2 regions of the Actinomadura monticuli genome follow, and region 2 is predicted to be linked to the other one. Evidence: riboswitches for the same ligand, from Rfam matches in the RefSeq annotation. Region 2 holds a riboswitch; the other holds the start of a gene.
What was found. A riboswitch is a leader RNA that binds a small molecule or an ion and turns the genes downstream of it on or off. The one in region 2 is predicted to bind glycine.

Region 1: it holds a riboswitch for glycine, as region 2 does, so the genes downstream of both, gcvP (aminomethyl-transferring glycine dehydrogenase) here and gcvT (glycine cleavage system aminomethyltransferase GcvT) in region 2, are expected to answer to the same signal.

What each region holds. Positions count from the first base shown of each region.
Region 1 is NZ_JAXCEI010000021.1:40,168-50,117, reverse strand. It holds gene SM611_RS32925 (DUF881 domain-containing protein) at 1-230, shown strand, start outside; gene SM611_RS32920 (FHA domain-containing protein) at 541-1,077, shown strand; gene ftsR (transcriptional regulator FtsR) at 1,095-1,823, shown strand; gene SM611_RS32910 (bifunctional nuclease family protein) at 1,966-2,436, shown strand; gene SM611_RS32905 (MerR family transcriptional regulator) at 2,779-3,375, shown strand; gene SM611_RS32900 (lysylphosphatidylglycerol synthase transmembrane domain-containing protein) at 3,379-5,850, opposite strand; glycine riboswitch at 6,134-6,228, shown strand; glycine riboswitch at 6,229-6,340, shown strand; gene gcvP (aminomethyl-transferring glycine dehydrogenase) at 6,400-9,270, shown strand; gene SM611_RS32890 (tetratricopeptide repeat protein) at 9,403-9,950, shown strand, end outside.
Region 2 is NZ_JAXCEI010000005.1:500,361-510,310, reverse strand. It holds gene SM611_RS14270 (hypothetical protein) at 1-465, opposite strand, end outside; gene SM611_RS14265 (ATP-dependent DNA ligase) at 559-2,112, shown strand; gene SM611_RS14260 (hypothetical protein) at 2,147-3,259, opposite strand; gene cds1 (L-cysteine desulfhydrase Cds1) at 3,348-4,445, shown strand; gene SM611_RS14250 (M50 family metallopeptidase) at 4,435-5,736, opposite strand; gene SM611_RS14245 (hypothetical protein) at 6,005-6,328, shown strand; glycine riboswitch at 6,379-6,474, shown strand; glycine riboswitch at 6,479-6,566, shown strand; gene gcvT (glycine cleavage system aminomethyltransferase GcvT) at 6,640-7,728, shown strand; gene gcvH (glycine cleavage system protein GcvH) at 7,842-8,231, shown strand; gene glyA (serine hydroxymethyltransferase) at 8,228-9,484, shown strand; gene SM611_RS14225 (L-serine ammonia-lyase) at 9,542-9,950, shown strand, end outside.

The sequences.
Region 1 (9,950 bases), on a different contig from region 2:
ACGTCCGCGTCGGCGTCGACACCTACTTCCTGGACGGCCGCGACGGCGTCCGGGTCGACGGCCGGCCCGTGTCCGCGCCCTACCGGTTCCTGGCCATCGGCGACACCCACACGATGACCACCGCGCTCAACATCCCGGGCGGGCTCGTCAGGACGCTGCGGGGCGTCGGAGCCACCGTCCTGATCACCCCGCGCGCGAAAGTGACCGTCGGCGCGGTACGGTCTCCCTAGAGGGAACGGGGGGAGCGGTGAACCGGGCGACCGGCTCGAGCGTCGCGATCGCCGCGGTCCGCGCGGCGGCGTAGACCTGCGATCAGCGGCGAAGGTAGTTTGGTCCGGTCGGCTCACCGTTTCAGTTGACCCCTCGGGTAATACCCGCGTAAGTTGCGGCGACCGTCGCGTGAGCGGGCGGTGAGTTGGACCGTGGCCGGGGGCGGGTCCCCGGCGTGGGTTGGGTGAAGGATGCGCGTGGCGCAGGCGGCTCCCGCTGCGGCGGGGCGTCCGCGTGCGGCACGCCGATGGTAGGAGGCCGAGCCGATCGATGCCGAGCGTCTACTGCACGCAGTGCGGTCACGCCAACCCGGATGATGCCCGTTTCTGCTCGAACTGCGGCACTCCGCTGACCCGGAGTCCGGCCGCTCCGCCGCCGTACCGCGAGTCGCCCGGCGAGTCCACGTCCACGATCTCCATCGGCGGGTTCGAGGCCCTGGACACCGACACGGGCGCGGACGAACCGGCCGGCCCCGACCAGATGGCGATGGAGGCGCTGCCCCCGGGCACCGCGCTGCTCGTCGTCAAGCGCGGCCCGAACGCCGGCAGCCGCTTCCTGCTCGACAAGGACCGCACGTCCGCGGGGCGGCACCCCGAGAGCGACATCTTCCTGGACGACGTCACCGTCTCCCGCCGGCACGCCGAGTTCTCCCGGCAGGGCAACGCCTTCTCCGTCCGGGACGTGGGCAGCCTGAACGGCCTCTACGTCAACCGGCAGCGGGTCGACCAGGCCGGCCTGTCCGGCGGCGACGAGGTGCAGATCGGCAAGTTCCGGCTGGTGTTCCTGACCAACCCGGCGCACGGCTGAACGGAACGGGAGGGGCGTTGAACCCGGAGCCGGCCCGGACCCTGATGACGATCGGGGACGTGCTCGGGCTGCTGCGGCCCGAGTTCCCCGACATCACCATCTCCAAGATCAGGTTCCTGGAGTCCGAGGGCCTGGTCGAGCCGCAGCGCAGCCCGTCCGGGTACCGCAAGTTCGGCGCCGCGGACGTGGAGCGGCTCCGCTTCGTCCTGACCGCGCAGCGCGACCACTACATGCCGCTGCGCGTGATCAGGCAGCACCTGGAGGCCCGGGACCGCGGCGAGAGCGTCCCGCCGCTCGGCGCCCGCGAGGCGCCGTCCCGCCGCCCCCGCACCCTGCCCCGCACCCTGGTGGCGGCGGACACCACCGCCGCGGACCCCGACGTCCGCCTCACCCGCCGCCAGCTCCTCGACGGCGCCGGCATCGACGAGGCCCTCCTCGCCCGGCTGGAGGAGTACGGCCTCGTCCACCGCAGCGGCTCGCACTACGAGGGGAACGCCCTCGGCGTGTGCCGGATCGCCGCCGCGCTCGGCGAGTTCGGCTTCGAGGTCCGGCACCTGCGCGCGGTGAAGGCCGCCGCCGACCGCCAGGTCGGGCTGATCGAGCAGATGGTCGCGCCGCAGCTGCGCCGCCGCAGCCGCGGCGCCCACGAGGAGGCCGCCGAAACCGCCCGCGAGATCGCGGCGCTGTCGGTCCGGCTGCATTCCGCCCTGGTCAGCGCGGGGCTCAGCGAAAGCCTCGACCACTGATCATGGGCGCCGCGGAGGATTTTCTCGCGGCGGCGGCGCGACGAGGTGTCCGGGCCTGGGTGTACGTTGGCTACATGGTTCGGTCAGGAATCGACCCGCTGCACGTGGTGATCGAGACAGCGAGAACCAGCAGGGAGCCGCAGTGAAGCAGATGGAGGTCGTCGGCGTCCGGGTCGAGATGCCCTCCAATCAGCCGATCGTCCTGTTGAAGGAGACGGAGGGCGACCGCTACCTGCCCATCTGGATCGGGGCGGTCGAGGCGACCGCGATCGCCTTCGCGCAGCAGGGCGTGCTGCCCGCGCGGCCGCTGACCCACGACCTGTTCCGCGACGTCCTGGACGCCCTCAGCGTCCAGCTCCGCACCGTGAACATCACGGCCCTGCGCGAGGGCATCTTCTTCGCCGACCTGATCTTCTCCAACGGCGTCGAGGTCAGCGCCCGCCCGTCCGACTCCATCGCCCTCGCCCTGCGCACCGGCGCCACGATCTTCGCCAGCGAGGACGTCCTCGAAGAGGCCGGCGTCGCCATCCCGGACGAGCAGGAGGACGAGGTCGAGAAGTTCCGCGAGTTCCTCGACACGATCTCCCCCGAGGACTTCGGCCGCGCCGGCTGACGGCACGGGCGGCGTCCGGCGGCGTCCGGCGGCGAAGGCGCGCCCGCGGGCGGAGCGGGCTCCCGCGGCCCCTGCCGCCGCGTTCGGGCGAGGGGTTGTAATAAATGCCGCATGTCCTGGACCTGGTGGTTTTTGGCGGGGGAGCATCGGGGTAGGAGTGGGTGGGTGGCGGAGGTGCGCAGTTTGCCCACGTGAAGCCGGTTCATCCGGGCATGCGACGCGCCGACGGTGAACGTTGACCACACCCTGACCGGCACCTACCGTGCTGGTGGAACACCCGTGGTGTAATTCGTCAAACCCCCTTGACGAAGCGCCGCGGGGTGATAGAAGCCGGAGGTCCGCGTGGCGGTGAGCAGCGGCGAGGGCAAGGCGACCCCCGACAGGCACGTGGCGTCCCGCCGTGCCGGAGAGCAGGGCCTGCTCTTCGACACGCAGGTGTCCGCGCCGCCGGAGGATGTCGGTTACCGCGGCCCGACGGCGTGCGCCGCGGCGGGGATCACCTACCGGCAGCTCGACTACTGGGCCCGGACGAAGCTGGTCGAGCCGAGCGTCCGCCCGGCGCACGGATCGGGCAGCCAGCGGTTGTACAGCTTCCGCGACATCCTGGTGCTGAAGGTCGTGAAGCGGCTGCTGGACACGGGCGTGTCGCTGCAGCAGATCCGGACGGCCGTGACGCATCTGCGCGATCGCGGGGTGCAGGACCTCGCCCAGATCACGCTGATGAGCGACGGCGTCAGCGTGTACGAGTGCACGTCGGCCGACGAGGTCGTCGATCTCCTCCAGGGCGGGCAGGGCGTGTTCGGCATAGCGCTCGGGCGGGTGTGGCAGGAGGTGGAGGGCAGCCTCGCGGAGCTCCCCGGCGAGCGGGCGGCCACGGACCCTCCCGAACACCCCCGCGATGAACTCGCCAACCGGCGGCGGGCGCGCCGCACCGGCTGACGCTCAGAGCGCCTCCTTACGCTGGAGGAAGGCGAACGCCCCCCAGCCCGGCAGCACCGGCAGCCACAGGGTGAAGAGCCGGTAGAGCAGCACCGCGGACGTCGCCGTCTCCGCGGACAGGCCCGAGATCGTCAGCGCGAGCGTCAGCGCTCCCTCGACCGCGCCGAGACCGCCCGGGGTGGGCGCCGCCGACCCCACCGCGTTCGCCGTGAGGAACACGAGCACCACCGTCGTCCACGGCAGCGAGCCGCCGAACGCGCGGATCGACGCGTCCAGGCACAGGACGAACGCCAGCGTCAGCAGCAGCGTGCCGCCCATGCCTGTGCACAGCTTCTTCGGCGACTGGAGGACGTCCACCAGGCGGGGCACCACGCCGGAGAACATGCTCTTCAGGCGCGAGGCGACGACACGCCGGACGCGGGGGACCGTCAGCGCCAGACCGGCCACCAGCCCGAGCGCGAGCACCGCGATGACGATGGTGCGGGACGGCGCCAGGTCCTGCGTCGCCTTCGCCGTGGAGCCGGTGAGGAACCCGAACAGCACCAGCAGCAGGATGTGCGTGACCATCCCGACCAGCTGCGACGCGCCGACGCTCGCCACCGCCAGGGTGGGCCGCACCCCCGAGCGCTGCAGGTAGCGGGTGTTGACGGCGACGCCGCCGACCGCCGCAGGCGCCACCAGCTTCACGAACGACGCGGCGACCTGCACCAGGACCGTCCGCCGCAGCGGCAGCCGCTCCGGGACGAACCCCATCAGCATGAGCGCGGCCGCGACGTAGGTCAGCGCCGCCGCGCCGAGGGCGGCGACGACCCAGTGCCAGCTCGCCGTGGCCGCCAGGTAGCCGACGTCCAGGCTGGTCACCTGCGGGATGACGATGTACGCGGCGACCGACAGCGCCACCACGCTGAAGATCGTCCGGGGGCGGAAGCGCTCCAGCCTGGCCGGCGCCGCCTCGGTCTCCGGCTTCAGCTGGACGATCTGCTCCCGGATGCGGGTCAGCAGGTCCCGGTCGCGCCGCAGCGCCTGCCGCGTCGCCCGGGACAGCGCCACCCGCTGCAGCAGCGGCACCGCGCCGCCCAGCGCCTCCTCGCCCAGCACGGACGCGGCGGTCCGCACCGCCCGCTCGGGCCCGGTCCGCAGCGCCAGCGTGGTGAGGAGCTGCGCGAGGTCGAGGCGCAGCGCCAGGTCGCCCGCCGCGGTCTCCCCGGCGTGCAGGTCGGTGACGTAGGGGAGGCCGTCCTCGCCGATCAGCAGCGCGTCCTCCTGCAGCCGGCGGTGCGCGAGCCGGCCGCCCTGCATCGCCCGGAACTGCCGCCACACGTCGGTCAGCAGCTCGTCGGTGATCTCCGCGGCGGGCACGTCGCCGAGCCGCCGCCCCGGCACGTGCTCGTAGGCCAGCAGCGCCGCCTCCGTGCCGACCTCGCAGGTTCCGGTGAGCCGCGGCGTCCGGACGCCCGCCGCGTCCACCGCGTACGCCATCAGCGACTCCTGCTCCAGGGACCGGCGCAGCGACCGCAGCGTCCGCCCGGTCGTGGTGGCGCGCAGCCGCAGCAGCCGCCAGATCCGGTAGAGGAGCCCGGCGGTCTGCTGGTCGCGGTCCAGGACGCGGATCTCCAGGTCCCAGTCGCCGTGCGCGCCCCGCCCGGCGGGGACCCGGCCGCCCGCGGGACGCCCGGCGAGGACGACGCCGTAGCGGCGGCCGGCCTCGGCGTCGTCGGCGGGGTCGTCCAGCCGCGCGCCCCGCACGGGCCGCGGCCCGAGCCGCTCCAGGGCCGCGACGACCGCCGCCCCCGTCGGCCGCGGGTTCGGCGTCCCGACGGCGTACAGGGTGCCGTGGCCGATGGCGCGGCCGAGGAAGTAGGTGGCCGCGAGCGCGGCGACCGAGGCGTAGGACGCGGTGAGCCCGGTCAGCGCCGCCAGCCCGATCATGGTCCAGGTCGCGGCCTGCCAGCGGGAGCGCCCCGCCATCCCGACCGCGCTGACGAACGCGATCACCGGGGCGATGTCGGTGTGCACGGGCGCCGTCTCGGTGCCGCCCCAGATCAGCGAGTCCAGGACGCCGCCGGGCGCCGCCCGCACCACCAGGTCGTCCAGCCCCACCGTGACGCCGAACGCGATCACGGCGGCCAGCAGCGCGATCGCGACCCGGGTGCCGTCCTTGTGGAACAGCCGCTCGACGGCGAACGCGATCGGCACCGCCAGCACCCCGAAGCTCGACACGAGCGTCGCCAGCGTCAGCAGCAGCCGGGGCGCGTGCGCGGTGCCCTGCACGATGTCGGTCTGCAGCCCGTGCGTGGTCTGCTGCGCGATCGACACCAGCAGCATCACCGCGGCCAGCCCCACCAGCGACGCCGCGAACCTGATCGCGTCGGACGGCCGGCGGATCCGGTCCGGCTGGGCGGGCTCGTCGACGGGCACCCCGGCGGCGGTGGCGCCGTGCCGCGGGCGCGCCGCGCCGTCGTGGGTCCGTGTCACGCGGTACCGCCGCCCCGGCCATCCGTCATCGTGATCAGCGTCCCAGAACCGGTCGCGCGCCGTCGAGTGCCGTCCCGGCATCCGGCCCGTCGCGCGCGCACCTCGCAGCCCCATCTCCGCCCCCATGGCCCGAGGTCCGTCTTGTCCCAGGTGAGTGAGCACATCGTACCGGCCGGTACGGTTCCGGCGCCGGAAGGACGCCCCCGTGTCCGCTCCCGGCGGCGGGGGCCGGGACGATCGACCGGGCGGGTCATTGGGTAGGGTTTCGTCCAGGACATGCCGTCGACCCTGGGCGGGAGAGATCCCACGCCGCCAGCGTGGGACGCCGAAGGGGCAACCTCCCCGGAACCTCTCAGGCAAAAGGACCGCTCGGGCGAGGCACCTCTGGAAAGCAGGCGCCGGTCCCCGCACTCGGGGGGCGGCGGCTCACCGAAGGGGAAACCCCGCCGCGCGGGTGAAGCTCTCAGGTGCCGATGACAGAGGGGGAGACGCGCCGCCGGCCCGTGCCGGCGGCGGACCTGAGCGACCGCAGCTGCCAGGAGGCTCTCCATGACCGCCCAGTTCTTCGCCCCCGTGGCCGCGCCGCAGCATCCGCGCTCCGCGTTCGCCGACCGGCACATCGGCCCGGGCCCGGACGACCAGGCCCGGATGCTGGCCGCCATCGGCTACTCCGGCGCGGAGGCGCTGGTCGACGCCGCGGTCCCCGCCGCGATCCGCACGGCCCGCTCCCTGGACCTGCCGCCCGCGCTGAGCGAGACCGCCGCGCTGGACCGGCTCCGCGAACTGGCGTCCCGCAACACCGTGCTGACGTCCATGATCGGGCTCGGCTACCACGGGACGGTCACGCCGGGCGTGATCCTGCGGAACGTCCTGGAGAACCCCGGCTGGTACACCGCCTACACGCCCTACCAGCCGGAGATCTCGCAGGGCCGCCTGGAGGCCCTGCTCAACTTCCAGACGGTGGTCGCCGACCTGACGGGGCTGCCCGTCGCCAACGCGTCCATGCTGGACGAGGGGACCGCCGCCGCCGAGGCGATGGCCCTCGCCCACCGCGTGTCCAAGCGCAAGGAGCCGGGCACGTTCCTGGTCGACGCCGACGCCCTCCCGCAGACGATCGAGGTCGTCCGGACCCGCGCGATCCCGCTCGGCATCGAGGTGGTCACCGCCGACCTGTCCGCCGGACTGCCGGACGGCGACTTCTTCGGCGTGCTGCTGCAGTACCCGGGCGCGTCCGGGGCCGTCCGCGACCTGGAGCCGGTCATCGCGCAGGCGCACGAGCGCGGCGCCAAGGCGGTCGTGGCCGCCGACCTGCTCGCGCTGACGCTGCTGCGCCCGCCGGGCGAGTCCGGCGCCGACATCGCCGTCGGGTCCGCGCAGCGGTTCGGCGTCCCCTACGGGTTCGGCGGCCCGCACGCCGGCTACATGGCGGTCGGCGAGGGCATCCAGCGGCAGCTTCCCGGGCGCCTCGTCGGCGTGTCCGTCGACGCGGACGGCGCCACCGCCTACCGGCTGGCGCTGCAGACCCGCGAGCAGCACATCCGCCGCGAGAAGGCCACCAGCAACATCTGCACGGCCCAGGTGCTCCTCGCCGTGATGGCGAGCATGTACGCGGTCTACCACGGCCCCGAGGGCCTGGCCGCGATCGCGCAGCGCGCGCACCGCCGCGCCGCCGAGATCGCCGCGGGGCTGCGCGCCGCCGGCGTCGAGGTCGTGCACGGCTCGTTCTTCGACACCGTCCTCGCCCGTGTGCCCGGCCGCGCCGCCGAGGTCGTCGCCGCCGCCCGCGAGCGCGGGATCAACCTGCGCCCGGACGGCCCCGACCGGGTCGGGATCGCCTGCGACGAGACCACGCTGCCCGGGCACGTCGCCGCCGTCCTCGCGGCGTTCGGCGCGGCGGCCGCCGACGGCGCCGAGGAGGCGATCCCGGACGCGCTGCGCCGCGAGAGCCCCTACCTGACCCACCCGGTCTTCCACGCGCACCGCTCGGAGACCGCGATGCTGCGCTACCTGCGCCGCCTCCAGGACAAGGACATCGCGCTCGACCGCTCCATGATCCCGCTCGGCTCCTGCACGATGAAGCTGAACGCCACCGCCGAGATGGAGCCGGTCACCTGGCCGCAGTTCGCGGACCTGCACCCGTTCGCCCCGGTCGACCAGGCCGCCGGGTACGTCGAGCTGATCGGCGAGCTGGAGGCCGCGCTCGCCGAGATCACCGGGTACGCGAAGGTCTCCGTCCAGCCGAACGCGGGCTCGCAGGGCGAGCTGGCCGGCCTGCTCGCCATCCGCGGCTACCACGCCTCCCGCGGCGAGGCGCACCGCGACGTCTGCCTGATCCCCTCCTCCGCGCACGGCACGAACGCCGCCAGCGCCGTCATGGCGGGGATGCGGGTCGTCGTCGTGAAGTGCGACGAGGGCGGCAACGTCGCCCTGGACGACCTGCACGCGAAGATCGCGAAGCACGGCGACCGGCTCGCCGCGATCATGGTGACCTACCCGTCGACGCACGGCGTCTTCGAGGAGACGATCACCGACGTGTGCGCGGCCGTGCACGACGCGGGCGGCCAGGTCTACGTGGACGGCGCCAACCTCAACGCCCTCGTCGGCCTGGCCCGCCCGGGCGAGTTCGGCTCGGACGTCTCGCACCTCAACCTGCACAAGACGTTCTGCATCCCGCACGGCGGCGGCGGCCCCGGCGTCGGCCCGATCGGCGTCCGCGAGCACCTCGCCCCGTTCCTGCCCAACCACCCGCTGCGCGCCGAGGCGGGCCCGGACACCGGCGTCGGCCCGATCTCCGCCGCCCCGTGGGGCTCGGCGGGCATCCTGCCGATCTCCTGGGCCTACATCGCGATGATGGGACCGGACGGCCTGCGCGCCGCCACCGAGAGCGCGATCATCGGCGCGAACTACCTCGCCGCCCGGCTCGGCCCGCACTACCCGATCCTCTACACCGGCCGGAACGGCCTGGTCGCGCACGAGTGCATCGCCGACCTCCGCAAGATCACCAAGGAGACGGGGATCACCGCGGAGGACGTCGCCAAGCGCCTCATCGACTACGGCTTCCACGCCCCGACCCTGTCCTTCCCGGTGGCCGGGACCCTGATGATCGAGCCGACCGAGTCCGAGGACCTGGCCGAGCTGGACCGCTTCTGCGACGCGATGATCGAGATCCGCCGGGAGATCCAGCGCGTCGCCGACGGCGGCTACGACCGCGAGGACAACCCGCTGAAGAACGCCCCGCACACGGCCGCGAGCATGGTCTCCGACGACTGGAAGCACGCCTACAGCCGCGAAGAGGCCGCCTACCCCGTCCCGTCCCTGCGCGAGAACAAGTACTGGCCGCCCGTCCGCCGCATCGACCAGGCGTACGGCGACCGCAACCTGGTCTGCTCCTGCCCGCCCCCGGAGGCCTTCGAGGACTGAGCCCGCCCGGCTCCCCGGAACGCCCGCAATTAGTGATCTTGGTGGGGGTTTCGGGGTGTCGTCGCGGGACGCGGCGCGGCCGGGTCGCTAGTCTCTGTGCCGACTTCAGAAACCCCCAGAGGGCAGAGGCCGATGAGCGAGTTGCCGGACGAGACGTCCGACCCGGCGCGGATGTGCGAGGAGGCCCGCGGCCTCGCCGAGAGCGGTGCGGCCGGGCAGGCGGCGCTGCTGTTCGAGAAGGTGCTCGCCATGGGCGAGACGCCCTGCCGGGCGCAGGCCGCGCTCGGGCTCGCCGTCGTCCTCGACGACGCGGGGGAGGTGGAGCGGGCGAGGGAGGCCGACCAGGTCGCGATCGCCACCGCCGACCCCGAGTACGGCCCGCGCGCCGCCTACCACCTGGCGCTCACGCACGAGCGGGCCGGCGAGCCCGCGGACGCGGCGCCCGCCTGGGGCGCGGTGGTCGACTTCGGCAACCCCGCCTACCTGCCGCCCGCCCACCTGGCCCTGGCCCGGATCGCCGACGACGCCGGCGACTTCGACACGGCCCGGGACCACTGGGAGGCGGCGGTCGGGACGGGGGACGCCGAGTACGGGCCGCTCGCCGCGCACGACCTGGCGCAGCGGCTCCTGGAGCGCGCCGACCCGGCGCGCGCCCAGCGGATCCTGACCGCCGGGCTCCG
Region 2 (9,950 bases):
CGGCGTCGCCGTGTTGGCGGGCGCGTACAGCCGCGTCTCGACCCGCATCCACCGGAACCCCGGCTCCGTCGAGGTGTACGTGCACGTGGTGAGCGTCGAGTTCGCGCTCTCCTGCTTGCGCGCCTTCGGGACCGTCCTCGCGACCGTGCCCTCCGAGACCGTCCCGCACGGCGGCGGCAGGGCCCGCACGATCCGCTGCGCCGGCTCGGACGGCGAGGGAGTCGCCGGGGCGCTCCCGGTCGGCGTCACGGCGACCCGGTCGGTGCCGTCCCCGCCTCTGCCGGGCGCGACCAGGAAGACCGCCACCGCCGCCGCGGCGAACGCGGCGGCCGCCACCGCGAACACCAGCAGCCGCCTCGGCCGGCGGGACGGAGACGGCGGCTCCGGCCCGGCGTACGGCCGGTGGAACGGTTCGACCGGACGCCGCAGCCCCACGTCCCGCTCCTCACTCCCCCGTCGCGTCATGGCCCGCCCTCCCGTCAACGTAGCCAGGCGCGCCGCCTCTGACCAGGCCCCCCGACGGTGCCGATTGTCAGACCCCGGGGCCACACTGGAGGGGTGCTGATCGCTGACATCGCGCGGACGTCGGGGGCGGTGGCGGGCACCTCGGGCCGGAAGGCCAAGGTAACCGCGCTCGCCGAGTGCCTGCGCCGGGCCGACGCCGGCGAGGCCGCCATCGTGGTCGCCTACCTGTCCGGTGAGCTGCCGCAACGCCAGATCGGCGTGGGGTACGCCGCATTGCGCGATCTCCCGCCGCCCGCCGCCGAGCCGTCCCTGACCGTCCCCGGCGTGGACGCGGCGTTCACCGAGATCGGCGCCGTCTCCGGCCCCGGCTCGGTCGCCCGCCGCCGCGACCTGGTCGCCTCGCTCCTCGGCCGCGCCACCCGCCCCGAGCAGGACTTCCTCATCCGGCTGCTGGCCGGCGAGCTGCGCCAGGGCGCGCTGGACGGCGTCATGGCCGAGGCGATCGCGGCGGCGGCCGAGGTGAAGCCCGCCGAGGTGCGGCGCGCGTTCATGCTGCGCGGCTCGCTGGGCCCGGTCGCCACCGCCGCCCTCGCCGACGGCGTCGCCGGCCTGCGCGCCTTCACCCTGGAGGTCGGCCGCCCGGTCAAGCCGATGCTGGCCGCGGCGGCGCCGTCGATCGGCGAGGCGTTCGGCAAGCTCAAGGCCGAGGCCGCGGTCGAGTGGAAGCTCGACGGCATCCGCGCCCAGGTGCACGTCTCCGGCGGCGAGGTGCGCGTCTTCACCCGCACCTTGGACGAGATCACCGCCCGCCTGCCCGAGGTCGTCGAGGCGGTGCGCGGCCTCCCCGTCCGCGCCGCCGTCTTCGACGGCGAGCTGATCGCCCTGCGCCCGGACGGCCGTCCCCACCCCTTCCAGGTGACCGCCGCCCGCACCGCCACCCGCACCGCGAAATCCACCGAACCGGTCCCGCTGAGCGTCTTCCTCTTCGACGTCCTCTACCTGGACGAGGGCGCGGGCACCGCATCCGATGGTTCGGGGGATCTGCTCGACGCGCCGGGGGCGGAGCGGAACGCGGCGCTGGTGCGGGTGCTGCCCGAGGAGCTGCGGATGCCGCGGGTCGTGACGGGCGACCCGGTGCGGGCCAAGGAGGTGTTCGACGAGGCCGTCGCACGGGGCCACGAGGGCGTCGTGATCAAGTCGCTCGACACGCCCTACACGGCCGGGCGGCGCGGCGCCGGGTGGATCAAGGTGAAGCCGCGGCACACCCTCGACCTCGTCGTGCTCGCCGTGGAATGGGGGCACGGGCGCCGCCGGGGGCTGCTGTCGAACCTGCACCTGGGCGCCCGCGATCCCGCGACCGGCGGGTTCGTCATGCTCGGCAAGACGTTCAAGGGGCTCACCGACGAGCTGCTCGCCTGGCAGACCGAGCGGCTCCGCGAGCTGGCCGTCCGCGAGGACGACTGGGTCGTGCACGTCCGTCCCGAGCTGGTCGTCGAGATCGCGTTCGACGGCGTCCAGCACAGCCCCCGCTACTCCGGCGGCATCGCGCTGCGGTTCGCGCGGGTGCTGCGGTACCGGCCCGACAAGTCCGCCGCCGAGGCCGACACGATCGACACCGTCCGCGCGGTGGCCCCGGTGATGGACTGAGCGGTGATGGACTGAGCGGTCACGGGCCGGGCGGTCAGGGCGGGTCGTCGGGCTGGGGGGCGGCGGGCTCGCGCGGCGGCGCGGGCGGGAGCCGGCCGCCGGGGCGGAAGCCGGGCGGGAAGTCGTCGCCGGTGCGGGCGTCGCGGGCCTGCCTCGCGGCGGCGCGGGCCCGCATCCGGGACGCGGCCCCGCCGGGGATCCGGGACGGGACGACGGCCCCGCGGCGGCTCCCGTCCCGTGTGGCGGACCGGCGCTCCGCCCGGCGGGCCGCGCGCCGCTCGGCCCTGCGTTCCGCGCCGGCCGCGAGGCGGGCGGCGGCCCGCCGCTCGGCGCGTTCGAGCCGCCGACGGCGGGCGCGGTCGGCGGCCTCGGCGCGGCGCTGCAGCAGCTCCGGCGGGATGAGGTCGTGCCGTCCCGCGATGAACTCCTGCACCCAGATCTTGCCGCGGATCAGCGGCCGGCGGACCTGCTTCTCGCGCCGCACGGCCCGCTGGTACCGGCGCGAGTCCGGGGCGTAGCGCCAGCGCGCCCACGGCGACCCCGGCCGCGCCACCCGGATCGCGCCGACGATCAGCAGCGCGGGCACGAACAGCCCGATGAGGCCCGTCCAGATCTTGCCCTTGAGCAGGGTCAGCACGGCGAAGACCAGGTTGACCACCAGGGACGCCACGTAGACGCGGGTCAGGATGCCGGTGCCGGGGTCGGGCGCGATGCCCTCGTAGCCGAGCGGGCGGATGCCGAGCAGCAGCAGCCCCGTCACCGCGATCGCCACGAACACGGCGTCGACGGACGCGCGGCCCTTCTCCGTCCAGTACACGTCGCTGAGGTGCAGGATCAGCGCGAACTCGTCCAGGACGAGGGCGGAGCCCATGCCGAACACGACGGCGGCCGACACGTTGAGGCCGGTGTAGGCGTCCGGGACGGCGAGGCTTCCGATGCCGCCCGCCAGCATCAGCACCACGCCGAACACGACGTGGTGGATGTGCAGGTCGCCGGCGGTCACGTTGCGGAACCACCAGCGCGCGTCCGACCGGATCAGCCGGACGTTCACCCGCGTCAGCACGAATGTGATCAGGAACGCGACGAAGAACCCGAGCAGCGGAAGCCGCCCGGTCGCCACGATCCGCTCGTCGAACATCTCGATCATCTGCCCCCCGCTGCCTCCATGATGCACCGTGACATGCGCGGATATCGTGGGACCCCTGCCGACCGGCGACGATCGAGGAGGGTACGCCGTGAGCCGCACCGTGGACCGCTGCGATCCCGGCTACCGGGCCTGGACCGCCGAGGCGATCCGGCTGGTCGACGCCGACGCCAACCGCAGCGCCGACACGCACCTGCACGTGTTCCCGCTGCCGCCGGAGTGGGGCATCGACCTGTACCTGAAGGACGAGTCCGTCCACCCCACCGGTTCCCTGAAACACCGGCTCGCCCGGTCACTGTTCCTGTACGGGCTCGCGAACGGCTGGATCCGGCGGGACACGACGATCATCGAGGCGTCCAGCGGGTCGACGGCCGTGTCCGAGGCGTACTTCGCGCGGCTGCTCGGCCTGCCGTTCATCGCGGTGATGCCCGCCTCGACCAGCCCGGAGAAGATCCAGCTGATCGAGTTCCACGGCGGCCGGTGCCATCTGGTGGACGAGCCGTCCGCCATCTACGACGAGTCGCGGCGGCTCGCGGCCGAGTGCGGCGGGCACTTCATGGACCAGTTCACCTACGCCGAGCGCGCCACCGACTGGCGCGGCAACAACAACATCGCCGAGTCGATCTTCGATCAGATGCGGCTGGAGCGGTTCCCGGAGCCGTCCTGGATCGTGGTCGGCGCGGGCACCGGCGGGACGTCCGCGACGATCGGCCGGTACGCCCGCTACCAGCGGTTCCAGACGCGGCTCGCGGTCGTCGACCCGGAGGGCTCGGCGTTCCACGGCTCCTACGCCGACGGCGACCCGGAGCGGACGGCGGCCGGCTCGCGGATCGAGGGCATCGGCCGGCCCCGCGTCGAGCCGTCGTTCCTGCCGACGGTGATCGACCGGATGATCCGGGTGCCGGACGCGGCGTCAGTCGCCGCGATGCGCTGGACGGCGCAGGTCAGCGGCCGGAGCGTCGGCGGCTCGACCGGCACCAACATGTGGGGCGCGGCGGAGCTGATCGCGCAGATGCGCGAGCGCGGCGAGCGCGGCAGCGTCGTCACGCTGATCTGCGACGGCGGCGAGCGCTACGCGGGCACCTACGGGTCGGACGCGTGGCTCGCCGAGCAGGGCCTCGACATCGCGCCCTACCTGACCGCGCTGAACGGCTTCCTGAAGACGGGCGAGATGCCCGCTATCCCGTGACGGTGACGGGGTTCACGAGGTCGGCGTAGATCAGCAGGCCGCCCATGACGATCAGCACGACCGCCATCACGTACGTCACCGGGAGCGCCTTGGCGACGTCCACGTACCCGGGGTCGGGACGGCGGAAGATCTTCGCGAACGCCTTCTTGACCGCCTCCAGCAGCGCGCCCGCGATGTGGCCGCCGTCCAGCGGCAGCAGCGGGACGAGGTTGAACAGCCCGACCGCGAGGTTCAGCGAGCCGAGCAGCATCACGAAGAACGAGACCTTCTGCGCGGCGGTGTAGTCGCTGGACGCGGCGACCTCGCCGCCGATCCGGCTGACGCCGACGACGCCGACCGGGCCGTTCGGGTCGCGCTTCTCGTCGCCGAACGCCGCGTTCCAGACGCCGACCATCTTCTGCGGCATCCGCACCAGCGCCCCGGCGGTGCGCGCGGTCAGGTCGCCCATCGTGCTCGCGACCGCGCCCGGCCCCTGCCGCTCCATCGCCTGGATCGGCGTGATGCCGAGGAAGCCCACGTTCACGATCTTGTCGGGGTCGTCGAGGTCGTGCATCTGGTTGCGGATGATCGGGACGTTCAGCCGCACGTCCTGCCCGCCGCGCTGGACGGTCATCGGGACGGTCTTCCCGCCGTTGTCGCGGATCAGCACCCGCAGCTTCTCGTAGTCGCCGTCGATCTTCGTGCCGCCGAACGACACGATCCGGTCGCCCGCCTTGAGCCCGGCCTGCGCGGCGGGCGTCGGCGCCGCGTTCGCCGGGCACTGCGTCGTCTGCGACTGGCTCGCGGGCACCATGCACGGGAGGACCTCGCCGATCACCGGCTGGGACTGCTTGGTCCCGATGCCCATCAGCAGGATCGCGAAGAACATCACCGAGAGCAGCAGGTTCATCGCGGGCCCGCCGAACATGATGAGCAGCTTCTGCCACCACTTCTTGGCGTAGAAGACGCGGTCCTCGTCGCCGGGGCGGATCTCCTCCAGCGCGGCGCCGCGCGCCGACTCGATGAGGCCCTGCCACGGCCCGGTGCTGACCTGCCGGACCTGACCGGGGGCGTCGCCCTTGCGCGGCGGCAGCATCCCGATCATCCGGATGTAGCCGCCGAGCGGGATCCACTTGACGCCGTACTCGGTCTCGCCCTTGCGCCGGGACCACATCGTCGGCCCGAAACCGACCATGAACTGGGTCGTCCGCACCTTGAACAGCTTGGCGAACGAGAAGTGGCCGAGCTCGTGGAGCGCGATGGACACCAGCAGGCCGAAGAACAGGATCAGCATTCCTGCCAGGTAGACCATCCCGCTTGCCCTTCACGTCGCGCCCCCGCGCTCACCGCGGGTGATCTCCGGTAACCAACCAAAGAGTACGTGATCCGCCCGCATTCGGTTGAAGCCCGCAAGGAATCCCCGCAGCGCCCGCGGGCCGCCCCGCTTTGAGGTGGGCTGCTAAGGCGCGGCGCGGGCATTCACCCGCCGTTGACTATCCGCGCGGCGGGCCACATGCGCATCATGGGCCGTTCTCACCCCGTCATTGGAGGTACTCACCTTGAAGCGCGGACTTGTAGCGATGCTGGCCTTGACGCTCGCGCTCGGCGGATGCGGCGGCTCCGATGACGGCGGCACGGACTCGGGCGGGTCGGCGCCCTCCTCGCCGGGGGCCTCGGCGCCGTCCGGCACCTCGACCGCGAAGGGGATCACCGGCACGCCGACGCCGCCCGCGGAGTCGAAGGTGACCAAGAAGTTCAACGACTGCATGACCGACCAGGGCGTGCGGCTGCCGAGCCCGAACCCGTCGACGACGCCCGCCAAGAAGGACCTGGAGAAGATGAAGGCGGCGCTGAAGACGTGCATGCGGAAGCTGCAGCCGCCGGCGTCCTCCAACCCCGGGTGACGGCGGGTGGTCGGCGGGCAGGGGCGCTGCTAGATTGGCGGTTCAGCCGTTGATCCCGTGCGGGAGAGTCCCACGCAGCCGGTGTGGGACGCCGAAGGAGCAACTCCTCCCCGGAACCTCTCAGGCCCACGGACCGCACGGACCAGGCGACCTCTGGAAAGCGGGGACCCGGGTCCCCCGCCGAAGGTGAAAGCCCGCCCGGCAGGCGGGTGAAGCTCTCAGGCGCAGATGACAGAGGGGGAGGCACCGAGACGCCCGGTGCGCGAGTGGGACGATGGACCACATGCGCCCGTGACGAAGGAGCCGAACCCATGTCCGCCGATCCGAAGACCACCCCGCTGCACGACGTCCACCGGGACCTCGGCGCGAACATCGTCGACTTCGCCGGGTACCTGATGCCGCTGCGCTACAAGAGCGAGACGGCCGAGCACGAGGCCGTCCGCACCGGCGCCGGGCTGTTCGACCTGTCGCACATGGGGGAGATCTTCCTCTCCGGGCCCGGCGCGGGCGCCGCGCTGGACTACGCGCTGGTCGGGAACCTGTCGCCGATGCCGGTCGGCAAGGCCCGCTACACCATGATCTGCGGGCAGGACGGCGGCGTCCTCGACGACCTGATCGTCTACCGGCTCGCTGACGAGACGTGGATGGTGGTCGCGAACGCCGCCAACGCGGCCGTCGTCCGGGACGCGCTGACCGAGCGGGCCGCCGGCTTCGAGGCGGCCGTCGACGACCGGTCGGACGCGTACGCGCTGATCGCCCTCCAGGGCCCGCGCTCGCAGGAGATCCTGGAAGGGTTCACCGACGCCCCGGTGGCCGGCCTCAAGTACTACGCGATCCTCGCCGGGCGGGTCGCGGGCGCCGACGCGCTGGTCGCCCGCACCGGGTACACCGGCGAGGACGGTTTCGAGCTGTTCGTGGACGCCTCCGACGCCGTCCCGCTGTGGCGGGCGCTCGCCGCGGTGGACGGGGTCGTCCCCGCGGGCCTCGCGGCGCGCGACTCGCTGCGCCTCGAAGCGGGCATGCCGCTGTACGGCAACGAGCTGACCGCCGAGACGACGCCGTTCGAGGCGGGCCTCGGCCGCGTCGTGAAGCTGGACAAGCCGGGTGACTTCGTGGGCAGGACGGCCCTGGCGGCGCAGGCGCAGACCCCGCCGGGCCGTAGGCTCGTGGGACTGGTCGCGCGCGGGCGTCGCGCGCCCCGGAAGGGGTACCAGGTCGTCACGTCCGGCGGCACGCCGTGCGGGGTCGTGACGAGCGGCGCCCCGTCGCCCACACTGGGCAGGCCGATCGCCCTGGCCTACCTCGACAGCGGCGTCGAGGAGACGGACCTGGCCGTGGACGTCCGCGGCCGGCACGAGCCGGTGGACGTGGTCGGACTGCCGTTCTACAAGCGGTCCTAAAGAGCCCTAAGAGAAGGTTGTCCGGGGGTGTGGGGGTCGGCCCCCACCATCAATGAGAAGTTGTCGGGGGTGTGGGGGTCGGCCCGGCCCCCGCCATGACAGGAGAGAGAATCGTGAGCGTTCCGGAGCAGCTCCGCTACAGCGAAGAGCACGAGTGGGTGTCCGGCCTCGGCGGTGAGGACGGCATCGTCACCGTCGGCATCACCGCGCACGCCGCCGACGCGCTCGGCGAGATCGTCTACCTCGAGCTGCAGCCCTCGGAGGGCGACGCCGTCGAGGCGGGCGAGCCCTGCGGGGAGGTCGAGTCCACCAAGTCCGTCAGCGACCTCTACTCCCCCGTGAGCGGCGAGATCACCGCGATCAACGCCGCCGTGGTGGACGAGCCGAAGGTCATCAACGACGACCCGTACGGGGAGGGCTGGATCTTCAAGGTGCGGATCTCCGACGAGCCGGGCGACCTGCTCGACTCGGCGGCCTACGCGAAGCTGATCGAGGAAGCATGAGCCTCTACGACTCCCTCGCGACGGCCGATCCGGAGGTCGCCGAGGCCGTCGCCGCGGAGCTGCGCCGCCAGCAGACCACGCTGGAGATGATCGCGTCGGAGAACTTCGCGCCCGTCTCGGTGCTGGAGGCGCAGGGCTCCGTCCTGACCAACAAGTACGCCGAGGGCTACCCCGGCAAGCGCTACTACGGCGGCTGCGAGTACGTCGACGTCACCGAGCAGCTCGCCATCGACCGGGCCAAGTCGCTGTTCGGCGCCGAGCACGCGAACGTCCAGCCGCACAGCGGCGCGCAGGCCAACACGGCGGTGTACTTCGCGCTGCTGCAGCCCGGCGACACGATCCTCGGGCTCGACCTCGCGCACGGCGGCCACCTCACCCACGGGATGCGGCTGAACTACTCGGGCAAGACGCTGAACGTGGTGCCGTACCACGTCCGCGCCGAGGACGGCCTGGTCGACATGGACGAGGTGGCCGCGCTCGCGGCCGAGCACCGGCCCAAGATGATCGTGGCGGGCTGGTCGGCGTACCCGCGGCAGCTCGACTTCCCGGCGTTCCGCGAGATCGCCGACTCGGTCGGGGCGCTGCTCATGGTCGACATGGCGCACTTCGCCGGGCTCGTCGCGGCGGGGCTGCACCCGTCGCCCGTCCCGCACGCCGACATCGTCACGACGACCACGCACAAGACGCTCGGCGGCCCGCGCGGCGGCCTGATCCTCGCCCGCGAGGAGTACGGCAAGAAGATCAACTCGGCGGTGTTCCCCGGCATGCAGGGCGGGCCGCTGGAGCATGTGATCGCCGCCAAGGCCGTCGCCCTCAAGATCGCCGCGTCGGAGGAGTTCAGGGCCCGGCAGGCGGCCACCGTCGAGGGCGCGAAGCTGCTCGCCGAGCGCCTCCTCGCCGAGGACTGCGCCAAGGCCGGCGTGAAGGTCCTCACCGGCGGGACGGACGTCCACCTCGTCCTGGTCGACCTCGTCGACTCCGAGCTCACCGGACGCGACGCCGAGGACCGCCTGCACGACATCGGCATCACGGTGAACCGCAACGCGGTGCCGAACGACCCGCGCCCGCCGATGGTGACGTCCGGCCTGCGGATCGGCACCCCGGCCCTCGCCACCCGCGGCTTCACCGCCGCGGACTTCGCCGAGGTCGCCGACATCATCGCGCTGGCCTTGCAGCCGTCCTCCGCGGACCTGGGGTTGGCGGCCCGGGTGCAGGCGCTCGCCGACGAGCACCCCCTGTATCCGAACCTTTGACGTCTCCGCGCCCCCTCCCCCCGTCCGGGGAGGGGGCGCAGCTACAACGAGGTAGCGATGGCCATCAGCGTTTTCGACCTGTTCAAGATCGGCATCGGCCCGTCCTCGTCCCACACCGGGGGCCCGATGGCGGCGGCGCACCGCTTCGCGCGGGGCCTGGAACGCGACGGCCTCCTGGAGAAGACGGCTTCGGTCCGGGTCGTCCTCTACGGTTCGCTCGGCCTCACCGGCAAGGGGCACGGCAGCGACAAGGCCGTCATCCTCGGCCTGGAAGGCGACAAGCCCGAACTGGTCGACGTGGACCGGGTGGACGAACGGCTGGCGTCCATTCGCGGACGCGGGGCCCTGCGGCTCTTCAACGACCACGACATTCCCTTCGTGGTCAACGAGCACCTGCACTTCGAGCGCAAGGAGTCGCTGCCCGGCCATCCCAACGGCATGCGCTTCACCGCCTACGGCGACCCGG